Regions from separate parts of the Streptomyces sp. SudanB182_2057 genome, predicted to be linked through region 1. Evidence: riboswitches for the same ligand, from Rfam matches in the RefSeq annotation. Region 1 holds a riboswitch; each other region holds the start of a gene.
What was found. A riboswitch is a leader RNA that binds a small molecule or an ion and turns the genes downstream of it on or off. The one in region 1 is predicted to bind cobalamin.
Positions count from the first base shown of each region.

Region 2: it holds a riboswitch for cobalamin, as region 1 does, so the genes downstream of both, ACSURM_RS17870 (HoxN/HupN/NixA family nickel/cobalt transporter) here and ACSURM_RS12775 (ribonucleoside-diphosphate reductase subunit alpha) in region 1, are expected to answer to the same signal.
Region 3: it holds a riboswitch for cobalamin, as region 1 does, so the genes downstream of both, ACSURM_RS28200 (cobalamin biosynthesis protein) here and ACSURM_RS12775 (ribonucleoside-diphosphate reductase subunit alpha) in region 1, are expected to answer to the same signal.

Region 1 is NZ_OZ186798.1:3,003,713-3,011,439, forward strand. Features, by position in the region: gene ACSURM_RS12755 (GntR family transcriptional regulator) at 208-969, shown strand; gene ACSURM_RS12760 (DUF3311 domain-containing protein) at 1,104-1,367, shown strand; gene mctP (monocarboxylate uptake permease MctP) at 1,364-2,992, shown strand; gene ACSURM_RS12770 (GNAT family N-acetyltransferase) at 3,190-3,696, shown strand; cobalamin riboswitch at 3,749-3,873, shown strand; gene ACSURM_RS12775 (ribonucleoside-diphosphate reductase subunit alpha) at 3,996-6,365, shown strand; gene ACSURM_RS12780 (ribonucleotide-diphosphate reductase subunit beta) at 6,365-7,375, shown strand; gene ACSURM_RS12785 (hypothetical protein) at 7,288-7,530, opposite strand; gene ACSURM_RS12790 (GlxA family transcriptional regulator) at 7,624-7,727, shown strand, end outside.
Region 2 is NZ_OZ186798.1:4,112,666-4,120,392, reverse strand. Features, by position in the region: gene ACSURM_RS17890 (hypothetical protein) at 1-1,522, shown strand, start outside; gene ACSURM_RS17885 (DUF4142 domain-containing protein) at 1,779-2,519, shown strand; gene ACSURM_RS17880 (glycoside hydrolase family 13 protein) at 2,541-4,199, opposite strand; gene ACSURM_RS17875 (ArsR/SmtB family transcription factor) at 4,279-4,629, opposite strand; cobalamin riboswitch at 4,708-4,891, shown strand; gene ACSURM_RS17870 (HoxN/HupN/NixA family nickel/cobalt transporter) at 4,917-6,026, shown strand; gene ACSURM_RS17865 (bile acid:sodium symporter family protein) at 5,923-7,002, opposite strand; gene ACSURM_RS17860 (isocitrate lyase/PEP mutase family protein) at 7,168-7,727, opposite strand, start outside.
Region 3 is NZ_OZ186798.1:6,360,502-6,368,228, forward strand. Features, by position in the region: gene ACSURM_RS28195 (cobyric acid synthase) at 1-449, opposite strand, end outside; gene ACSURM_RS28200 (cobalamin biosynthesis protein) at 446-1,390, opposite strand; cobalamin riboswitch at 1,489-1,631, opposite strand; gene ACSURM_RS28205 (hypothetical protein) at 1,790-2,011, opposite strand; gene ACSURM_RS28210 (anion permease) at 2,046-3,329, opposite strand; gene ACSURM_RS28215 (lysozyme) at 3,473-4,207, opposite strand; gene ACSURM_RS28220 (class II aldolase/adducin family protein) at 4,425-5,162, shown strand; gene ACSURM_RS28225 (alpha/beta hydrolase) at 5,802-6,929, shown strand; gene ACSURM_RS28230 (hypothetical protein) at 7,123-7,727, shown strand, end outside.

The DNA of each region.
Region 1 (7,727 bases):
TCTCCCGCCCGCCGGACCCCGCCCCTCTCCCCCGTGTCCTCCCCGCTCACCCGCCCGATGGACTAGACCAACAGCGGGTGCGGCGGTATACAGAGGGGATCACGGAGCGTGCGGGTGGAGTGCTGGCAGAGCAGCCCGTGCCACGATGTGAGCCGTGGCCGATGGGATGTCGGTCGCTTTCGGCATCCGGAGCCGGGAAGGCAGAGCATGAGCACCGACGTCAGCAGTGCGGAGAACGAGACAGGCACCACCCGTACCGCGCGCGTGCCCAAGTACTACCGCTTGAAGAAGCACCTGCTCGACATGACGGAGACGCAGGCACCGGGTACGCCGGTCCCGCCCGAGCGCACGCTGGCCGCCGAGTTCGACACGTCCCGCACCACGGTGCGCCAGGCCCTGCAGGAACTGGTCGTGGAGGGCCGGCTCGAACGCATCCAGGGCAAGGGCACCTTCGTGGCCAAGCCCAAGGTCTCCCAGGCGCTGCAGCTCACCTCCTACACCGAGGACATGCGGGCCCAGGGCCTGGAGCCGACCTCGCAGCTGCTGGACATCGGGTACATCACCGCCGACGACCGGCTCGCCGAGCTGCTCGACATCACCGCCGGCGGCCGGGTGCTGCGCATCGAGCGGCTGCGCATGGCCAACGGCGAGCCGATGGCGATCGAGACCACCCATCTGTCGGCCAAGCGCTTCCCCGCCCTGCGGCGCTCCCTGGTGAAGTACACCTCGCTGTACACCGCGCTCGCCGAGGTCTACGACGTGCACCTCGCCGAGGCCGAGGAGACCATCGAGACCTCCCTGGCCACGCCCCGCGAGGCCGGTCTGCTCGGCACCGACGTGGGTCTGCCGATGCTGATGCTCTCCCGCCATTCCCTGGACCGCGAGGGCAAGCCGGTGGAGTGGGTGCGCTCGGTCTACCGCGGGGACCGCTACAAGTTCGTCGCCCGGCTGAAGCGCCCGGTGGAGTAACGGCCGGATAACGGCAGGACGCGTTCGCCGAATCGCTATACCGATATGCGGACGAGGGCTTCCGCTGTCATGACACAGTCACCTAGATTTCCTGCTCATCACACAGGTGATCAACGAGGGGACGGAGCCGTGGCATGCCCGAAACGCCTGACGTGAGACCACCGGTGGTGACACCGGTCAGGGTGATCATCGCCTTGTGTCTCGTAGCGCCCTTCGTGGCGATGCTGTGGGTCGGCTCGTACGCCAAGGCCGACCCCGCGCTCATCGGGGTCCCGTTCTTCTACTGGTACCAGATGCTCTGGGTGCTGATCTCCGCCGGCCTCACCATGCTGGCGTACAAGCTCTGGCAGCGTGACCAGCGTGCCCGCAAGGAAGCGAGCGGGGGTGCGGCGAAGTGAAGGACGGCGTCAACGGCGTCGCGCTCGGCGTCTTCATCTTCTTCTTCCTGGTCGTCACGGTCCTCGGCTTCCTGGCCGCACGCTGGCGCAGGGCCGAGAACGAGCACTCCCTGGACGAATGGGGCCTGGGCGGACGGTCCTTCGGCACCTGGGTCACGTGGTTCCTGCTCGGCGGTGACCTGTACACGGCGTACACCTTCGTCGCCGTACCGGCGGCGGTCTACGCGGCGGGCGCGTCCGGCTTCTTCGCGGTGCCGTACACGATCCTGATGTACCCGCTGATCTTCACCTTCCTGCCCCGCCTGTGGTCGGTCTCGCACCGCCACGGATACGTCACCACCTCCGACTTCGTGCGCGGCCGGTTCGGTTCCAAGGGCCTGTCCCTGGCGGTGGCGGTGACCGGCATCCTGGCGACGATGCCGTACATCGCGCTCCAGCTGGTCGGCATCCAGGCGGTGCTGGACGTGATGGGCGTCGGCGGCGGCGAGGACACCAACTGGTTCGTCAAGGACCTTCCGCTGCTCATCGCCTTCGGTGTGCTGGCGGCCTACACCTACTCCTCCGGGCTGCGCGCCCCCGCGCTGATCGCGTTCGTCAAGGACACGCTGATCTACATCGTCATCGTGGTGGCGATCATCTACATCCCGATCAAGCTGGGCGGCTTCGACGACGTCTTCGCCAAGGCCGGCCAGGCTCTCGGCCAGGACAACCCGGCCACCGGCAAACCGCGCGGGGCGGTCACACCACCGGAGGCGGGCCAGTGGACGTACGCCACGCTGGCGCTCGGCTCGGCGCTCGCGCTGTTCATGTACCCGCACTCGATCACCGCGACCCTGTCGTCCCGCAGCCGTGAGGTGATCCGCCGCAACACCACGATCCTGCCGCTGTACTCCCTGATGCTGGGTCTGCTGGCGCTGCTGGGCTTCATGGCGATCGCGGCCGGGGTGAAGGTCTCCAACGGCCAGCTGGCCATCCCGCAGTTGTTCGAGGACATGTTCCCGGACTGGTTCACGGGCGTGGCGTTCGCGGCGATCGGCATCGGCGCCCTGGTCCCGGCGGCGATCATGTCCATCGCGGCGGCCAACCTCTTCACCCGCAACATCTACAAGGACTTCATCAAGCCCGACGCGACGCCCGCGGAGGAGACCAAGGTCTCGAAGCTGGTCTCCCTGCTGGTGAAGGTCGGCGCCCTGGTCTTCGTCCTCACCATGGACAAGACCGTCGCCATCAACTTCCAGCTGCTGGGCGGCATCTGGATCATGCAGACCTTCCCGTCCCTGGTCGGCGGCCTGTTCACCCGCTGGTTCCACCGCTGGGCGCTGCTGGCCGGCTGGGCGGTCGGCATGGTCTACGGCACGGCCGCCGCGTACGGGGTGGCCTCGCCCACGCAGAAGCACTTCGGCGGCTCCTCGAAGGAGATCCCCGGCATCGGCGAGATCGGTTACATCGGCCTGACGGCGTTCGTGCTGAACGTACTGGTCACCGTGGTCCTGACGGTCGTCCTGAAGGCCGTGAAGGCTCCCGAGGGCATCGACGAGACCAAGCCGGAGGACTACACGGCGGACTCCGGCGACCCCGATGTCCAGGTGGAGCTTCCGCCGGCCACCGCGGGCAGCGCGCACTGACCCACGCGGCATCCGCAGCGGGCCGCCGACAGCACACGCGTCGGCGGCCCGCTGCCGTTGCCTGCCCGGGCCGGTGCCGTCGCCGGCACGACCCGCCGCCGTGCGCCGGTACGGGCGGCTGACGCACGGCCCTCTCCGGCCGGGCGCCCTGTGGAAAACTCCGGCGCCTTGTCGTACCCCTCCGGCACACTCGGCCCATGGACATCGTCATCCGGCCCGCCGCCCCCTCCGAGTACGCCGCCCTCGGCGAGATCACCGCCCGGGCCTACCTAGGAGACGGCCTCCTGGACTTCGGCGAGAGCGACGAGTACCTGGGCGAGCTGAGGGACGTGGCGAAACGCGCCGCCGCCGCCGAGGTCCTCGTCGCCGTCGCGGACGACCGGCCGCTCGGCGGAGTCACCTTCGTCCCGTCCGGCGGCCCCATGGCGGACATAGCCCGTCCCGGCGAGGCGGAGATCCGCATGCTCGCGGTGGACCGCGCGGCCCGCGGCCGGGGTGCCGGCGAGGCGCTCGTCCGGGCCTGCGTCGAGCGCGCGAGGGCCACCGAGGGCTGCGCGGCCGTCGTCCTGTCCACCCAGCGCACCATGCGCGCCGCCCACCGCATCTACGAACGTCTGGGTTTCGTCCGCACACCCGAACGGGACTGGAATCCCGTGCCGGAGTTGGACGACGTCACGCTGCTCACCTACGAGTTGACACTCTGACATCACCGGGACACAACATCTGGGGGTGACACGACAGCCCGGCACAAGATGTATGCTCATGCTCGCTGTCGCCGCAGGGGAATCCGGTGCGAATCCGGAACTGTCCCGCAACGGTGTACTTGTGCGTATCCGCGTACGAGCGTCAGTCCGAGGACCTGCCGACAGCGCACCCGGCCATCCGGCCGGTGTGCCCGACGTCCGGGCCTCGTGGAATGGGCCGGTGGACGCGAGAGCCCTCGCGCGCTCGTGCTGCCCCCTGCCCTCCGCCAGGCCCCGTGCCGAGCGAGGGAGACCCCCACGTGACCATCGCGCCAGCCGACCCGGCTTCGGTCAGCGGACCGGAGACCGACGCTCCCGGTACCGCGCTGCTGCGGACGCTGTCCGAGCTGACGGCCGACCTGCCCGACGCCGACCCCGGACGGGTCGCCGCCGCCGCGCTGCGCGGCCGGTCCGCGCGGGCCGACGAGGCGGAGCTGCGCGAGCTGGCCACGGAGGCCGCCGCCGGCCTGATCGCCGAGGACCCCGCCTACTCGAAGCTGGCCGCCAGGCTGCTGACCCTCGCCATCCGGGCCGAGGCCGCCTCGCAGGGCGTGACCTCCTTCACCGGGTCGATCGCAGTGGGCCATCGCGAGGGCCTGGTGGCCGACCGCACCGCCGAGTTCGTGCGCGTCCACGCCGGACGGCTGGACGCGCTGGTGGACTCGGCCGTGGCGGAGGGCGCCGACGACCGCTTCGGCTACTTCGGCCTGCGCACCCTGCACAGCCGCTACCTCCTGCGCCACCCGATCACCCGCAAGGTCATCGAGACGCCCCAGCACTTCATGCTGCGCGTGGCCAGCGGCCTGGCCGAGGACGACACGGCCCGCTCGGTGGACGAGGTCGCCTCGCTCTACGGCCTGATGAGCCGCCTGGACTACCTGCCCTCCTCCCCCACCCTGTTCAACTCCGGCACCCGCCACCCCCAGATGTCGTCCTGCTACCTGCTGGACTCCCCGCTGGACGAGCTGGACTCCATCTACGGCCGCTACCACCAGGTCGCCCGGCTGTCGAAGCACGCCGGCGGCATCGGGCTGTCGTACTCGCGCATCCGCTCGCGCGGTTCGCTGATCCGGGGGACGAACGGGCACTCCAACGGGATCGTGCCGTTCCTGAAGACCCTGGACGCCTCGGTCGCCGCCGTGAACCAGGGCGGCCGCCGCAAGGGCGCCGCCGCCGTCTACCTGGAGACCTGGCACTCCGACATCGAGGAATTCCTGGAGCTGCGCGACAACACGGGCGAGGACGCCCGCCGCACCCACAACCTCAACCTCGCGCACTGGATCCCGGACGAGTTCATGCGCCGGGTCAACGCCGACGCCCAGTGGTCCCTGTTCTCCCCCGCCGACGTCCCCGAACTCGTCGACCTGTGGGGCGAGGACTTCGATACCGCCTACCGCGAGGCCGAAGCCGCGGGCCTGGCCAAGAAGACCCTCCCGGCCCGGGAGCTGTACGGCCGGATGATGCGCACCCTGGCGCAGACCGGCAACGGCTGGATGACCTTCAAGGACGCCGCCAACCGCACCGCCAACCAGACCGCCGAACCCGGCAACGTCATCCACTCCTCCAACCTCTGCACCGAGATCCTGGAGGTCACCAACGACGGCGAGACGGCCGTCTGCAACCTCGGCTCGGTCAACCTCGGCGCCTTCGTCCGCGACGGCGACATCGACTGGGACCGCCTGGACACCACCGTCCGCACCGCCGTCACCTTCCTCGACCGCGTCGTCGACATCAACTACTACCCCACCGAACAGGCGGGGCGTTCCAACGCCAAGTGGCGGCCGGTCGGGCTGGGTGCCATGGGCCTGCAGGACGTGTTCTTCAAGCTGCGGCTGCCGTTCGACTCGGCCGAGGCCAAGGTGCTGTCCACGCGGATCGCCGAGCGGATCATGCTCGCCGCGTACGAGACGTCCGCCGACCTCGCCGAGCGCAACGGCCCGCTGCCCGCCTGGGAGAAGACCCGCACCGCCCGGGGCGTGCTGCACCCGGACCACTACGGTGTCGAGTTCACCTGGCCCGAGCGCTGGGCCGCGCTGCGCGCGCGCATCGCCAGGACGGGCATGCGGAACTCACTGCTGCTGGCGATCGCGCCGACGGCCACCATCGCGTCGATCGCGGGTGTGTACGAGTGCATCGAGCCGCAGGTGTCGAACCTGTTCAAGCGCGAGACGCTGTCCGGCGAGTTCCTCCAGGTCAACTCCTACCTGGTGCAGGACCTGAAGGACCTCGGGGTCTGGGACGCCCGCACCCGCGAGGCGCTGCGTGAGGCCAACGGCTCGGTGCAGGACTTCCAGTGGATCCCCGAGGACGTCCGCGCCCTGTACCGCACGGCCTGGGAGATCCCCCAGCGCGGCCTGATCGACATGGCCGCCGCCCGCACCCCCTACCTCGACCAGGCGCAGTCGCTGAACCTGTTCCTGGAGACGCCGACCATCGGCAAGCTCTCCTCGATGTACGCCTACGCCTGGAAGTGCGGGCTGAAGACCACGTACTACCTGCGCTCGCGCCCCGCGACGCGCATCGCCCGCGCCGCCCAGGCGCAGCCCACCCTCCCCGCACAGGTCACCGCGGATCCCGAAGCGGTCGCCTGTTCCCTGGAAAACCCCGAGTCCTGCGAGGCCTGCCAGTAATGTCCCGGAACACCAACCTGCTCGACCCCGGCTTCGAACTCACCCTGCGCCCCATGCGCTACCCCGACTTCTACGAACGCTACCGGGACGCCATCAAGAACACCTGGACCGTCGAAGAGGTCGACCTCCACTCCGACGTCGCCGACCTCGCCAAACTCACCCCCGAGGAACAGCACCTCATCGGCCGGCTCGTCGCCTTCTTCGCCACCGGCGACTCCATCGTCGCCAACAACCTCGTGCTGACGCTGTACAAGCACATCAACTCCCCGGAAGCGCGCCTGTACCTGTCGCGCCAGCTCTTCGAGGAGGCCGTCCACGTCCAGTTCTATCTGACGCTGCTGGACACCTACCTCCCCGATCCGGAGGACCGGGCGGCCGCCTTCGCCGCGGTGGAGAACATCCCCTCCATCCGCGAGAAGGCCGAGTTCTGCTTCAAGTGGATCGACGAGGTCGAGAAGATCGACCGCCTGGAATCCAAGGCCGACCGCCGCCGCTTCCTGCTCAACCTCATCTGCTTCGCCGCCTGCATCGAGGGCCTGTTCTTCTACGGCGCCTTCGCCTACGTCTACTGGTTCCGCAGCCGCGGCCTCCTGCACGGCCTGGCCACCGGCACCAACTGGGTCTTCCGCGACGAGACCATGCACATGAGCTTCGCCTTCGACGTCGTCGACACCGTCCGCAAGGAAGAGCCGGAGCTCTTCGACGACCAGCTCCAGCAGCAGGTGACCGACATGCTGGAGGAGGCCGTCGAGGCCGAGCTGCAGTTCGCGCGCGACCTGTGCGGCGACGGCCTCCCGGGCATGAACACCGAATCGATGCGCCAGTACCTGGAGTGCGTCGCCGACCAGCGCCTCACCCGCCTCGGCTTCGCCCCGGTGTACGGCTCGGAGAACCCCTTCTCCTTCATGGAGCTCCAGGGCGTTCAGGAACTGACGAACTTCTTCGAGCGCCGCCCGTCCGCGTACCAGGTCGCCGTCGAGGGCACGGTCGACCTGGACGAGGACTTCTGATCCCTCTCGCCGTCCCGGGCCTCCTGGGCCTCCCTGATCTGCCGGTCGATGCGCCTGTCGCGCAGGTGCCCGAGCAGGGAGGGGAGGGCCAGGAGGGCCAGGATCCCGAAGGTCAGTCCGATTCCGATCAGGCCTTCTAGCTGGTTCTCGTTCATGGACACCACTGTCGCGCCGGACACTCCTGACCGGCAGGGGCAGGACTGCCGTAGACCCTCGAATTACTGCCACCGCCGAGGCAGACTGGCAGCATGCTGAAGAACGTGGCCGCCGTGCTGCTGGACGGCGTGCATCCTTTCGAACTGGGCGTCGTCTGCGAAGTGTTCGGCATGGACCGCAGCGACGACGGGCTGCC
Region 2 (7,727 bases), 1.1 Mb from region 1:
GCCGGTGGGCCGGGGGCGCCTGGTGGACGCGGCCGGTGTCCTGCCGGTGCTGGCGGCCGTAGCCCCCGCCGTGCTGTCCGGCGCCGACACCGCGAACGTCGTGGAACTCGCCGACCCGCTGGAGCCACAGGCCGTCCTGACCCGGCTGCGGGCCGCGGCGGCGGCGCCCGGACCGCTCACCGTGTACGTCACCGGGCAACTGCACCTCGACCGGCGCCAGCACCTGCCCCACCTGGCCCTGGCCCGCACCACGGCGGCCACCGTCCGCTACACCGCGCTGCCCTGGCACTGGATCCGCGAGGAACTGCGGCTGCGCTCGGCCGCGGACACCGCGCTCGTGGTCGATCTGCACGCCGACGCCGAGACCTGGAAGCACATCACCGAGCGCGGCCTCGACTGCGGCCCGTGCACCGCCGTGTACGGGCGTGTCGCCCCGCCCGCCCGGCGGGGCCTGGCCGAGCCGGCGTACATGAAGACGGTCGCCACCCTGCTGCGCAGCGGCCACCGCCCCCCGCTGGGCACCCTGCACGAGCAGGCCCTGAGCCGGATCCCGGAGGAGACCCGGGGCAACCTGCTGCTGGCACACCCGGGCGGCGGGGCGCCGGGACCGGCGGCACCGCCGACCCCGGCCGTACTCGCCGTACCGCCCGGCACGGGGCCGGCCGGCGGGGTGCCGGGATCGCAGGTGCCGGGTTTTCCAGCGCCGGGACCGCCGGAGCCGGGGCTGTCGGGGCCGGGGCTTTCGGGGTCGGTGCTGTCGGGGTCGGGGCTGCCGACGCCGTGGGGTCCGGCCGCGGACCGGCCCGACGACGGGCTCGGCGGTCCGTCCGGGGACCGGCTCGGGCAGCGGTCCGGCGGTCCGTCCGGGGACCAGCCCGGCGCTCCGTCCGGGGACCGGCTAGGGGGCCGGTCGGGAGGTCCGTCCGGAGACCGACTCGGGGACCGGTCCGGCGGTCCGTCCGGGGGCCAGCCCAGCGCTTCATCCGGAGATCGACTCGGGGACCGCTCCGGCGGTCCGTCCGGGGACCGACTCGACGGCCGCCCCGGTGATCCACTCCCCGTCCCGCCCGGCGAGCCGGCCGACCGGCCGCCCGTCGGTTCCGATCCGCATGCCGCCATCAGTGCCGCCGTTCAGGGGGGCCTGCACGGCGAGGCGGACGGGCTGGCCGCGCGGTACGAGGAGACCGCCGTGCGGGCGTACGGTGCCGGGTCCGAGGAGGCGTTGCACTGGCGGGAGGTACGGGCCGACCTGGCGATGTTCGCCGGGGACCCGGCGCGCAGCTGCCGGGCCTGGCTCGCGGTGGCCGAGGCGCGGCTGGCCGCCGGGCAGGCGGCGGACGCGCCCGCCGTGGAGGCGGCCGTGGACCGCGCCCACCACCAGTGGGGCCGCATCGAGGACCCGGCGCACCTCCGCGAACTCGGATCCACCCTCGCGGAGTTGCGCCTCAGGGTGCCCGGACGCAGGCGCGGCGCGCTGGAGGACATCCAGCGGCAGCTGGGCCGGCTCCAGGCCGCGCCGTAGGCAGGAGGCCCACGCTCGGGCCGTCCGGAAGAAGACGACCGGCATGCGCTGTCCGCACGCGACCGGCCGGTGCGACCGGTCGCACCGGGCACCAGGCCGGCGCGGTTCGTCACCCGCGCGTTGATACGAACCGGCCCCGCGTCCGTACCGCTTGGGTGTCCGGGCCCGCGTACCGCCGTGCGTCCGGGCCGACGACGGACGATCCCCGGCAGGAGGCACGGTGCGCTTTTCGCGGAACGCGACCGGAACGCTGTTCGTGGGCGGTGCGATGGCCCTGACCCTCGCCGCGCTCGCCTACCCGGGCATGCTCGGCCTGAGCACGGCCTCCGGCGCGCAGGACCGAGTCATCGCGAGCACCCCGTGGGGGCCGCTGACCGAGCAGGACCGGGACTTCGTGGTGAAGGTGCGGGCGGCGGGACTGTGGGAGTACCCCGTCGGCCGGATCGGACTGCGCAAGGGCGGCTCCGAGGCGGTGATCACGGCGAGCCGGCACCTGGTCGACGGACACGCGGCGCTCGACACCACCTGCCGGAAGATCGCCCCGATGCTGGGCATCACGCTGCCCGACGAGGCGAGCCCCCAGCAGCGGGGCTTCGTGCGGCAGCTGGACGGGGAGAGCGGTGCGCGGTTCGACACCGACTTCGCCAACATCCTGCGGATGACGCACGGCTCCATCTTCAACACGGTGGCGAAGATCCGGTCCACCACGAAGAACTCGCTGGTGCGGGCCCTGGCCGACCAGGCCAACGACACCGTGCTGGACCACATCTCCATGATGGAGAAGACGGGCCTGGTGGACTTCGACCGGACCCTGTACCAGCAGACCACCCCGCCCAAGCTGCCCGACTCCGACCTGACCCCGCCGCCCCCGGCCGCCGGCCGGCCGGAGGTGGTCCTCACCCCGCCGCCGTCGGCCACCTCCACACCGGTGGACATCGACGCCCTCGCGCGCGGCGGCACCGGGGCGGGGCCGAGCCCGACCCCGCCGGCCGGTTAGCCGCGGCGCGGCCGGAAGGGCCTACGCCAGCCACACGGTGGTGTCCGGCGGCAGCACCCCGCCGCCGGGCAGCGGTGTGCTGCTCAGCAGGACCTCGCCGGGCGGCAGCGGCACCGGCTCGGTGCCCAGGTTGGTGACGCTGCGCCAGGTCTCGGTGCGGGTGAAGTCCAGCACGCCGTCCGGCGCGTCCGGGGTCCACGTCAGCGTCTCGCCGTCCAGCAGCTTGCGGCGCAGCCGCAGGGCCGTGCGGTACAGCTCCAGCGTGGAGCCCTCCACACCGGCCTGCGCCTGGACCGCGTACCCGGCGAAGGACGCGGGCTGCGGCAGCCAGCCGGCCCCGGGCCCGAAGCCGTAGGACGGCCCGGCCGTCGTCCACGGCAGCGGCACCCGGCAGCCGTCACGGCCCTTGCGGGTGTGGCCGGTCTGCTCCCAGATCGGGTCCTGGAGCACCTCCGTGGGCAGGTCCGCGACCTCGGGCAGGCCGAGTTCCTCGCCCTGGTACAGATACGCCGAGCCGGGCAGCGCCAGCATCAGCAGGGTCGCCGCCCGGGCCCGGCGCAGCCCGGCCGCCGGGTCGACGGCGGGCGCCGCGCCGTGCGCGAGCAGCCAGGCCTCCGGGTCGGTGCCGGGCGGCAGCATGAGCCGGGAGGCGTGCCGTACGACGTCGTGGTTGGACAGCACCCAGGTCGCGGAGGCACCGGCCGAGCGGGCTGTGGCCAGCTCGCCGGCGATGATCTCGCGCAGCTCCCCCGCGTCCCAGCGCGCCTGGAGGTACTCGAAGTTGAAGGCCTGGCCGAGTTCGTCCGGGCGGGCGTACAGCGCCCGGCGGCCGCCCGGGACCCATGCCTCGGCGACGGCCATGCGGGGCGGGCGGTAGGCGTCGAAGATCTTGCGCCAGTCGCGGTAGATCTCGTGCACCTCGTCCCGGTCCCAGTACGGGTGACTGCCCGGCGACAGGTGCCGCAGCGCCGCCTCGCCGGCCGTGCCGAGGGCGCCGAGGTCCCGCAGCGGCTCGGTGAGGTCCTTGGCCAGGCCGTGGGCGACGTCCACGCGGAAGCCGTCCACGCCCCGGTCCGACCAGAACCGCAGGGTGGCGCGGAAGTCGGCGCGGACCTCCTCGTTGTCCCAGTTCAGGTCGGGCTGCTCGGGGGCGAACAGGTGCAGGTACCACTCCCCGTCGGCCACCCGCTGCCAGGCGCTGCCGCCGAACACCGACTGCCAGTCGGTGGGCGGCAGTTCCCCGTGCGCGCCGCGCCCCGGCCGGAAGACGTACCGCTCGCGGGCGGCCGATCCGGGCCCGGCGCGCAGCGCCTCCCGGAACCAGCGGTGCAGATGGGAGGTGTGGTTGGGGACGATGTCCACGACGACCTTCAGGCCCAGCCGGTGCGCCTCGCCCACCAGGGCGTCGAAGTCGTCCAGCGTGCCCAGGCGTTCGTCGACACCGCGCGGGTCGATGACGTCGTAGCCGCCGTCGGCGAGTTCGGAGGGGTAGAAGGGGCTCAGCCACAGGGCGTCGACGCCCAGCGTGGCGAGGTGCGAAAGCCGCTGGGTCAGGCCCCTCAGGTCACCGAGACCGTCACCGTCGGCGTCGGCGAAACTGCGGGGATAGACCTGGTAGATGACGGCCTGGCGCCACCAGTCGGGGTTCCTGGACGAGAGGTCCGGCGGACGGTCTGCCATACGGGCTCCCATGGGACGGACAGCGGTACGGGATCTGTATCTGTCCACATTGCCCGAAAGGGAACCTTTTCCGGGACGATCAGGCGGCGCAGTGCTCCAACAGGCCCCTTACGTCCTCGTCCACCACCCGATAGCGCACCACGCGCCCCTCTTTCTCCCCTGCCACGACCCCCGCCGCGCGCAGCAGCCGCAGGGCCTGGGAGACGGCCGGGTCGTTCATGCCCGTGGCGATCGCCAGGTCCGAGACGGCCAGCGGCCCGGTCCGGTGCAGCGCGAGCAGCAGCGCGAGCCGGTTGGCGTCGGCCAGCAGCGAGAAACGGTCGGCCCAGGTGCGCAGACGCCCCGCGTCACCGATCGCGGCGATCGCCTCGCACACCCGGTGCCCGTCGATGGTCCGACGCCCGGCCCGGTCGGCAGGAACGAGATGCATGCTCCCATCCTGGCAGGTGGCGATGTGATCTTGCATACCTGCCCGACTGCGCAGCTATGCAGGCGACCGCGTGCCCCTCTACGGTGGGCGGGCCGTGGTGTTCGGGAAGCCGGTGTGAGACCGGAGCGGCCCTCGCCACTGTGATCGGGGAGTTCCCGTTCCGTCCGGCACCCGCCGGGCCACTGGTCGAAAGGCCGGGAAGGCAGGAACGGCGGACGCGTGACCCGTAAGCCAGGAGACCGGCCACGGCAGCTCAGAAAGATCCACGAGGTGCTGGAGCTGACCATATGAACCTGCCCGGGACGTCTCTGTCCGAGTCCGCGCACCCCTCGTTCCGCTGGCGACGCGAGGACACCGTCAAGACGGCGGGGCTGCTGGTGGTGATCCTCGCCCTGCATGTCGTCGCCTTCGGGATCCTGTATGTGCTGGTGGCCCCGCGCCATTTCGAGGTGGGCTCCCAGGTGTTCGGCGTGGGGCTGGGGATCACCGCCTACACCCTCGGCGTGCGCCACGCCTTCGACGCCGACCACATCGCGGCGATCGACAACACCACCCGCAAGCTGATGGCCGACGGAAAGCGCCCGGTGTCGGTGGGGTTCTGGTTCGCGCTCGGGCACTCCAGCGTGGTCGTGCTGCTGGCGCTGCTGATCGCGGGCGGCACCTCGCTGGCCGGGAAGGTGATGAACGAGGGCTCCGCCACCCACCAGGTGCTCGGGGTGCTCGGTACGACGATCTCCGGGTCCTTCCTCTACCTCATCGCCGCCCTGAACCTGGTCGCGCTGGCGGGCATCCTGAAGGTGTTCCGGGCGATGCGCGCGGGCGGGTACGACGAGACGGAGCTGGAACGGCACCTGGACTCGCGGGGGTTCATGAACCGGCTGCTGGGGCGGCTGACGAAGTCCGTGTCCCGGCCGGGGCAGATGTACCCGCTGGGCTTCCTGTTCGGCCTCGGCTTCGACACGGCCACCGAGGTCAGCCTGATGGTGATGGCCGGCTCGGGCGCGGCGGCCGGCCTGCCCTGGTACGCGATCCTGTGCCTGCCGCTGCTGTTCGCCGCCGGGATGAGCCTGTTCGACACCCTCGACGGCACGTTCATGAACTTCGCCTACCAGTGGGCCTTCGCCAACCCCGTCCGCAAGGTCTTCTACAACCTCGCCATCACCGGGCTGTCCATCGCCGTGGCCTTCTTCATCGGCACCATCGAACTGGTCGGGGTGCTGCACGAGAAGGCCGGCCTCAGCGACCCGGTGACCGGCTGGGTGGCCGGTCTGAACCTGGACAGCGTCGGCTATCTCATCGTCGGCCTGTTCGTGGTGGTGTGGGCGGCGGCGCTGGCGTACTGGCGGCTGGCACGGGTGGAGGAGCGCTGGTCGGTGCGGGCGGCGCCGTCCGACTGAGCCGGCGGGCGAGCGCGGCGCAGACCACCAGCTGGAGGGTGTGGTAGAGCATCAGCGGCAGGACGGTCATGGCGACCTCGTCCGCGGGAAACAGCACGGAGGCCATCGGCAGCCCGCTGGCCAGGCTCTTGGTCGCCCCGCAGAAGACCGCCGTCACCCGGTCCTCGCGGGGCAGCCGCAGCGCCCGCGCGGAGCGGTCGGCCAGCAGCAGGGCGGCGGCGAGCAGCACCGCCACCAGAACCCCGAGCAGGACCAGGCGGCCGGGGGACACCCGCTGCCAGATGCCGGTGGTCATGCCCCGGCTGAACGCCGCGTAGACGACGAGCAGGATGGAGCCCCGGTCGCAGAGCCCGATCACCTTGCGGTGCCGGCCGAGCCAGCCGGAGATCCACCGCCGCACCGCCTGCCCGGCGGCGAACGGCAGCAGCAACTGCACGGCGATGTCCACGAGTTGGCCCGCGCCGATCGGGATGCCGCCGCCCTCGCCGCCGCCGATCAGCGCGACGGCCAGGACCGGGGTGAGGACCACGCCCAGCACGGTGGAGAAGGACGCGGAACACAGGGCCGCTGCCACGTTGCCGCGGGCCAGGGAGGTGAGGGCGATGGAGGACTGCACGGTGGACGGCAGCACCGCCAGGAACAGCACCCCGGCGGTCAGTTCGGCGCCGAGCCACCCGTCCGGCAGCAGCTTCGCGCCCAGGCCGAGCAGCGGGAAGGCGGCGAACGTCAGGGCGAGCACCGGGAGATGCAGCCGCCAGTGCCGTACGCCGTCCAGCGCGGCCTGCGGGGAGAGCCGGGCGCCGTAGAGGAAGAAGAGCAGGCCGATCGCCAGCTTGGTCAGCCACGAGACGGCCTCGGCCGCCGTGTCCTCGGCCGGGACGAGCGCGGCGATCCCGATCGCGCCGAACAGCGCGACGATGTACCAGTCGACACGGCGCGCCAGACCGCGGGCCGAGCCGGTGAGCGTCTGAGACATGCGCTCCTGCCTTGGAAGCGGGTGGCATGGGACGGGGGATGCCTCTATGGGGCGGGCTCACCCATGGGCTACGTCCATGGGGCACGCCCGTGGGTTCGTCCATGGGGTTCGTCAACCGGTGGGGCCCGCGTGCCGGGTGCGCGCGGGCCCCTGGGGTGGATCAGGTCACGCCGGGGTGCGGACGTGGTGCCGGCTGATGTTCTTCTCCAGCAGGGCCAGGCTCTCGGCGACCCCCACGCTGTCCGGCCCGGTCTGCGGCAGGCGGCCGTCGGCCTCCTTCAGCTCGGTCAGGGCGCGGTCGATGGCGGTCTGCGCGGCGAACAGGCAGGGCGTGCTGTAGATGGCGACGTCGACGCCCAGGTCGGACAGCTCGCTCAGCGACAGCCGCGGCGACTTGCCCCCGGCTATCTGGTTGAACAGCAGCGGCTTGTCCCCGATGACCTTGCGCACCTTGTGGATCCAGTCCACGCTGCGCACCCCGTCGACCAGCACCACGTCGGCGTCGGTCGCGGCGAGCGCCTTGGCGCGGCGCAGGATCTCGTCCTCCTCGGTGGCGTCGGTGCGGGCGACCACCACCAGGTCGCGGCGGGACTGCAGGACCAGCTCCAGCTTCTCCAGGTACTCCTCCAGCGGGAGCACCTGCTTGCCGTCGACGTGACCGCAGCGCCGAGGCCGCTTCTGGTCCTCCAGGATGACGCCGGAGGCGCCGACGGCCTCGAGGTTCT
Region 3 (7,727 bases), 3.4 Mb from region 1:
TTGACGATGTCGGTCCGCCGCAGGTTGATCTCGGCCGGGCTGCCCGCCCCCTCGCAGATCACCGCGTCATACGTGCCCCGCAGTTCGGCCAGGCAGTCCAGCACCGTGCCCAGCAGCCGCTGCTGGCGTCCGCCGTGGTAGCCGCGCGCGCTCAGCTCGCCCACCGGCTTGCCGAGCAGCACGACCTGGCTGCTCTGCTCGCCACCGGGCTTGAGCAGCACCGGGTTCATCAGCGCGGTCGGCTCGATCCGGCAGGCCTGGGCCTGCATGGCCTGGGCGCGGCCGATCTCCGCGCCCTCGCGGGTCACGAACGAGTTCAGGGACATGTTCTGCGCCTTGAACGGCGCCACCTTCACGCCCTGGCGCGCCAGCCACCGGCAGATCCCGGCCGTCACGACGCTCTTGCCGGCGTCCGAGGTGGTGCCGGCCACGAGGAGACCACCGTTCACTTCCCACGTCCTTTCAGGAGTGCGCGCGCGGCGAGCGTGGTGCCGAGGGCGAGCAGGCCGACGCGGCGGGAGAGCCGTACCGCCCGGTCGATGTCGGTGACCCGGACCGGCCGTCCGGTGCCGCCGTTGAGCACGGGCCGGTGTTCGACCCGGCCGCCGTAGGAGAGGGTCCCGCCGAGCCGGACGCCGAGGGCGCCCGCGAAGGCGGCCTCCACGGGACCGGCGTTGGGGCTCGGGTGCTTGCGGGCGTCGGCCTTCCAGGCGCGCAGGGCGCCACGCGGGTCGGGTCCGGCGACGGTGGCGAGTACGGCGGTGAGCCGGGCGCCCGGCCAGCCGGCGACGTCGTCGAGGCGGGCGGAGGCCCAGCCGTAGCGGCGGTGCCGGGGCGACTTGTGACCCACCATCGCGTCCAGGGTGTTGACGGCGCGGAACCCGAGCAGCCCCGGCACCCCGGCCACGGCTCCCCACACCAGGGCGCCCACCACGGCGTCGGAGGTGTTCTCGGCGACCGACTCGACCACGGCCCGGGCCATTCCGTCGGCGTCCAGCGCCTGCGGGTCGCGGCCGCACAGGTGGGGCAGCCGGGCGCGGGCGGCCTCGGTGTCCCCCGCGGCCAGGGCGCGCCCGATCGCCTGGGCCTCGCGGGCGAGCGAGGTGCCGCCGACGACGGCCCAGGTGGCGGCGGCGGTCAGCGCGACGGAGGCGGTACGGGAGGGGCGTACGGCGCGTGCGGCCAGCGCCCCGAGCGCGACGGCGCCACCGGCGCATACGGCGGTGTGCACGGCGCCCCAGGCTCGGTGGTCGTGCCACAAGGCGCCTTCCACGGCCGTGGCCGCGCGGCCGAACGCGGCGACCGGGTGCCCGCGGCGGGGATCGCCGAGGAGCAGATCACCGAGGACGCCGGCGGCGGCACCGTACGCGTATGTGCGGTCGGCACCCATCGGCTCAGCCGGCCGTGGGCGCGGGGGCGTTCCTGGTACGGGTCCTTCGGCAGCCGAGCATGGCGATTCGTGTCCTCACTCAGGGTGTCCACGCCCTGGTTCGACGGATTCCGGCGGCGAGAGTTCCTGGCTCCCGGGGAGTTCTTCCCCGGTGACAGTGGCGGGACCGCGCCGGATTCGCACCGGCTTCCTCTGCTGCCGCCGTACATGGCCTGGGCAGTCCACCACGTGCCCGGAAGGGCCGTCAACTTGCCTTTGACCTGGGACGCCCGACTGTGCCGAGGCCCACATCCCCGGGGCGCCGGGCGGGCCTTGGGAGCCCCCGCACACGCGTCCGCCCCGCCGGGTCCGGCGGGTGGGCCGGTCGGCGGGGCGGAGGCGGGGATCGGGGGCCTGCGGTCAGGCCACGATCAGGTAGATGCCGTAGGCCACGGCCGCCGCGCAGGCGGCGAAGCAGGCGTAGGCGCCGGTGACGGCGAGCGTGGCGGAGCCGCCCTGGGCCGCGGCCCGTTCGCGGCGGGACATGCCGTTGATGCCGAGGGTGAACAGGGCCACCAGGCCCACCGTGAACACGACGCTGACGCCCAGTACGGAGCCGAGGGCCGCCCAGTCGATCTTCATGCGGATTGCTTCCTTCAGTAACCGTGCGGGCGGGTCAGACCGTGGCGGCCGGCGGGGCGGCGGGGGCCGGTTCGGCGGCCGGGGCGGGGATCGTGGCCGTCAGGCCGGCGGTCGTCAGGCCGGCGGTGGCCGGGACCGTCAGGCTGTCGGCCACCGGGCCGGCGGGCGGCGGGGTGACCGCGGCGATGGCGGTGGTGACGACACCGGCCGGCTCGCCGGTCTCCTCGATCACGTTGGTGTGGTCCACGACCTCGCGGCGGGAGATCTTCCAGATGGCGGCGCTCGCGGCGACCAGGAAGACGGCGACGCCGGCGGTGCCCCAGTCACCGAGGTCGGTGACTGCCTCGGCGCCCGCGCCGACCAGCGCGGCGGCCGGCAGGGTGAGCACCCAGGCGACGGCCATGCGGGTCGCGGTGGACCAGCGGACCACGCCGCCCTTGCGGCCGAGGCCCGCGCCCATCACCGAGCCGGAGACGACGTGGGTGGTGGAGAGGGAGAAGCCGAGGTGGGAGGAGGCCAGGATGGCGGTCGCGGCGCCGGTCTGGGCGGCGAAGCCCTGGCGCGGCTCCAGGTCGGTCAGGCCCTTGCCCATGGTGCGGATGATGCGCCAGCCGCCGATGTAGGTGCCGAGCGCGATGGCCAGGCCGGCGGAGAGGACCACCCAGGTGGGAGGGTTGGAGCCGGGGGCGAGGGAGCCGCCCGCGATCAGCGCGAGGGTGATGATGCCCATCGTCTTCTGGGCGTCGTTGGTGCCGTGCGCGAGCGAGACCAGGCCGGCGGAGGCGATCTGGCCGACGCGGTAGCCCTTGCGGGTCGCCTCGGTGTCGCCGGTGCCGCCGACGCGGTAGGAGAGCCGGGTGGCCAGGAACGCGGCGAGGCCCGCCACGACCGGCGCGGCGACGGCGGGGAGCAGGACCTTGGTGACCAGGACGCCGCCGTGGACGCCGTCGAAGCCGGCGGAGGCGACGGTGGCGCCGACCAGGCCGCCCATCAGGGCGTGCGAGGAGCTGGAGGGCAGGCCCACCAGCCAGGTCAGCAGGTTCCAGAGGATCGCGCCGACCAGGGCGGCGAAGATGACCTCGGGACGGATGCCGGTCTCGTCGACGAGACCCTTGGAGATCGTGTTCGCGACCTCCACGGAGAGGAAGGCGCCCGCAAGATTGAGGACGGCGGACATGGTCACCGCGATCTTGGGCTTCAGGGCGCCTGTGGAGATGGTGGTGGCCATCGCGTTCGCGGTGTCGTGGAAACCGTTCGTGAAATCGAACGCGAGAGCGGTTACCACCACAATCGCGAGGATCAGCGAGAAGCTTTCCATTTACCCAGGCAATCGTTCGAGGTCGTTGGCTGGACGAACGTAGGCAACCTGGGTGAACGGAAGATGAACTGGGACGGGCACAGTGGTGTCGGCAATCCCATACCCGGGTTCTTTTCCGCCCTGCCGGGCCGGGCCCCCCTTGGCTACCGGCCCCGCGCGAAGATCCGCAGCCGGTCCAGGGTGCCGTTGAAGAGATCCTGGTCACCCGGCAGCGTGCCCTTCGTGCGGTACTGCCAGAACGTCCAGTACCGCCAGCCGCCGGGCAGCGCCCCCGGCTTCGCGGTGCCGTGCCGGGCGATCCACAGCGGGTGGTTCTTCGAGAACGCCCGGCTGTTGCCGGTGCACAACTTCCACCACTGGGTCGTCGTGTAGATCACCGGGCGGCGGCCGGTCCTGCGCCGGGTCTCGTCGCTGAACGAACGGATCCAGGCGACCATGCGCTTCTTGCTCAGTCCGTAGCACTGGCGCGAGCCGTAGGGGTTGTACTCGATGTCGAGCGCGGGCGGCAGCGTCCAGCCGTCCCCGCGCCAGCCGCCGCCGTGCTTCACGAAGTACGCGGCCTGCTTGGCGCCGGAGGACCGGTCGGGGCGGGCGAAGTGGTACGCGCCCCGGATCAGGCCGGCCTTGCGGGCGCCGGAGTACTGCTCGGTGAAGTAGGGGTTGCGGTAGCCGGTGGACTCGGTCGCCTTGACGTAGACGAACCGCGCTCCCTTCTTCCGCGCGTCCGGCCATTTCACGTGCCGCTGGTACGACGACACGTCGTGGCCCTTGGGCGGCTTGGCGGCGGCGGTCGCGGGGCCGGTGAGGGCGAGGACCGCCGCCACGGCCGCCGCGAGGACGCTCGCGCGGCGGCGGACAAGGGTGGGTACACGGGCCATGCGGCTCCCCCGGGGGTGGCGGACGACGGGCGCGCCGGTCCTCGGTGGCGGCGGCGCTCGTGGGGTGGGCAGGAGTGAGCCATTCAAGGTCCGCCGATCACGGATTTCTGGGCGATTTCAGGCGTTTCACCCCTAAATCCCCTCGTTCGGCCCTACGGTTCCCGACCCGGCTCCGCCGGCCGCCCGCCCCCGTCCCTCAGGCTGGCAGGATCACCGCATGGCTGAACCGCGACGGAACGCGAAGGACGGACGACGGGACGGGCGGCCGGACGAGTGGCCGGTCGTGGGGGAGGACGTACGGGAGGACGTGCGGGAGGACGTGGCGCGGCTGTGGGCGGACGTGGTCGCCACGGCGCGGCGGACCGTCGCCGACGGGCTGGTGGTCGGCACCTCGGGCAACGTCTCCGCCCGCCTCGGCGACCTCGTCCTGGTCACCCCCTCGGGCGTGCCCTACGACCGGCTCACCCCCGCCGACCTCACCGGCGTCGATCTCACCGGCCGCCGGGTGCTCGGCACCCTCGTGCCGACCAGCGAGCTGCCCATGCACCTCGCCGTCTACCGCGCCACCGACGCCCGCGCGGTCGTCCACACCCACGCCGTGCACGCCACCGCGGTCTCCATGCTCGTCCCCGAGCTGCCGCCGGTCCACTACATGACCGCCGCCCTCGGCGGTCCCGTACGGGTCGCTCCCTACGCCCCCTACGGCACCGACGAGCTGGCCGGGAACATGCTCAGCGCCCTCGCCGGCCGCTCCGGCTGCCTGCTGCGCAACCACGGCACGGTCACCTACGGCGCCACCCTCGACCAGGCCTACGACCGCACCGCCCAGCTGGAGTGGATGTGCCGCCTGTGGCTGACCGCGTCGTCGGTGCCCGGCCTGACCCCGTCCCTTCTCACCGAGGCACAAGTCGCGGAGGCCGGGGAACGTTTGAAGGGGTACGGCCAACGGAGGTGACCCCTTTTGCCGAACAGCAGCCCGCCCCGCACCCCGCACACCCCCCCCGGCCGGGCCCGACCGGGCACACCGGCCCCGCCCCACGGCACCCTGCGGGCCGCGTACACCGCGTACGACAGGGTCCTGCCGGTCGCGCGCGCCGCACATAGCCGAGCTCTGCCGGTCGCGCGCGCCGTGTACGACCGAACCGTGCCGGCCGCACTGGCTTTGCTCCGCCGGGCCCGGCCGACGCCGCGCACCGCGCGCGCCCGGACCTGGCCGGCCCCGCTGGCCGCGCGGCCGGGGATCCAGCCGTCGGCCTCGCCGCAGCCCCGGAAGCCGACGGCGGTCGCGGCCACGACGACGTCCGGCACCCCGGCCACACGCGCCCGGGCCCGGTCGGCCCCGCTCGCCGTACTCCGCCGCGCCCTGGCGGACCGGCCCGCCCCGGCCCGCCGCGACGACCCCCGGCCCCGGCGCGCCGGTACATGGTCCTGGCCCTGGCGCGTGGGCACCCCACCCCGGCACGACGGCACCCCGCCCACGCCCACCCGCCCGGCCCTCCCACCCTCCCCGCCCCGCCCCTCTCCCGCCCCGGCCCCCTCACCCCGCCCCGCGCTTCGGCTGGCCGCCGCCCGTCGCCCCCGTGACACTGGATCCGTGCGCACCGTCTCAGCGACCGCCGGCGCGGTCACCGCCTTCCTGGCCGCCGGTACGGCCTCCGTGGTCGTCGGCCGGCTCGCCAGCGACGCCGCCCTGAAGGCGTCCGCAGGCCGCCCGCTGCCCACCGAGCCACGGCTCACCGTGCACGGCACGGCCGCCGGCCGGATCACGCTCACCCGCGACCTGGCCACCCTGCGCCCCGGCGTCTACGGCCTCGCCGGCGACGGCTCGCACGCGGTCGTCGGCCCCGTCCTGGAGGGCGTCCCGCACGCCGCCGACACCGTCGTACGGCGCCTGGAACGCGTCACCCACGGCACCTTCACGGCCGGCGACGCGGCCTGGCTCACCCCCAACCTGTACGTCGGCAACCCCCGCACCGCCCTCGGCCTGGACCACACCGACGTGTCCGTGCCCGGCGAACTCGGGGCCCTGCCCGCCTGGTTCGTGCCCGGCGGCCGGGACACCTGGGTGATCGCCGTACACGGCCTGGGCACCACCCGGGAGCACGCCCTGAACGTCATGGGCTTCCTGCACGCCCGCCGGCTGCCCGTCCTCGCCCTCGCCTACCGGGGCGACCCCGGCGCCCCCCGCCCGCCGGACCGGCTGAACCACCTCGGCGAGACGGAGTGGCGGGACGTCGAGGCGGCCATCCGGTACGCCGTCCGCCACGGCGCCCGCCGCGTCGTCCTCCTCGGCTGGTCCACCGGCGCCACCATGGCCCTGCGCGCCGCCGAGCACTCCCAGGTCCGCGACCGCGTCGCCGGACTCGTCCTGGACTCCCCGGTCCTCAGCTGGCCGGCCACGCTGCGCGCGCTGGCCCGGGCCCGGCACACCCCCGAGCCGCTGCTGCCGCTCGCGGTGCGGGCCGCGCAGGGCCGGGCCGGACTGCACGCCGACGGGCTCGCCGAGCCGGGCGGCCCGGACCGGCTCCAGGTGCCCACCCTGCTCGTGCACGGCCCGGACGACCGGGTCGCGCCCTGGGAGCACTCCCGCCGGCTCGCCCGGCGCCGGCCTGGCCTGGTCACCCTGCACACCGTCCCGGGCGCCCCGCACGCGGCGATGTGGAACGCGGACCCCGAGGAGTACGAGGAACGGCTGCGCAGGTTCCTCACCCCGCTGCTGTGACCCCGGGCGCGGGCGCCCGCGAGGGCCGGTGACCGACATTCCGGTTACGGCCGCGGGACCGATCCGGCCACCGGCGCACGACTGGCTCGATCCTGTCCGTCCCACCGCCCCTCGCCCCGTACTCCGCTCGGCCCCGGCGCCCGCCCTGACATTCCGTTTGGGTTTTCGGACCGTCAACCGGAAGACTGCACCCGTGACGTCCCGTATCCCGCGCGACTCCAGGCTCCGACTCGTCCGACCTCGACCCCTGGCCGCCGCCCCAAGAGCTGTGAACCAGCGGCGCCCGCGCCGCCCGGCGCCCCGGCCGCCCGAGGGCACGCCCGCCCCCGCCGAACTGGCCGGAATGGCCCGTGCCGGTCTGGCCGGCGCGGTCCGCGTCGCCCGCTGGGCCGACTCCGCCCTCGGCCCCGGCCGGCACGGTGCCACCGCGGACGGCAAGGCGACCCTCTCCGACGCCACCGCCGAACGCGCCGCCGCCGACCTGGGCCTGAGCGTCGCCCGGATCCGCGCCGACTGGGACACCGCCCGCCTCGCCGGACTCGTCGAGGTGCACGGCGACAGCGCCCGGCCCGGCTGGCGGCTGCGCGCCTGGGACCGCGACGACAGTGCCGTACTGCGCGGCTGGGTCGCCCTCTTCGACGCCTGGTCGCTCGCCTCGCCCGAGCCCGCGGGACACGAGCCGGCCGCCGTCGCCGAGGTCGTCTCGGCCATGCCCCAGGTGCTCTCCTTCCTCCAGCTCTCGGCCGGCCCGGTCCCGGTGGAGCAGCTGCTCGACCTGCTCCAGCAGCGGGTCACCGA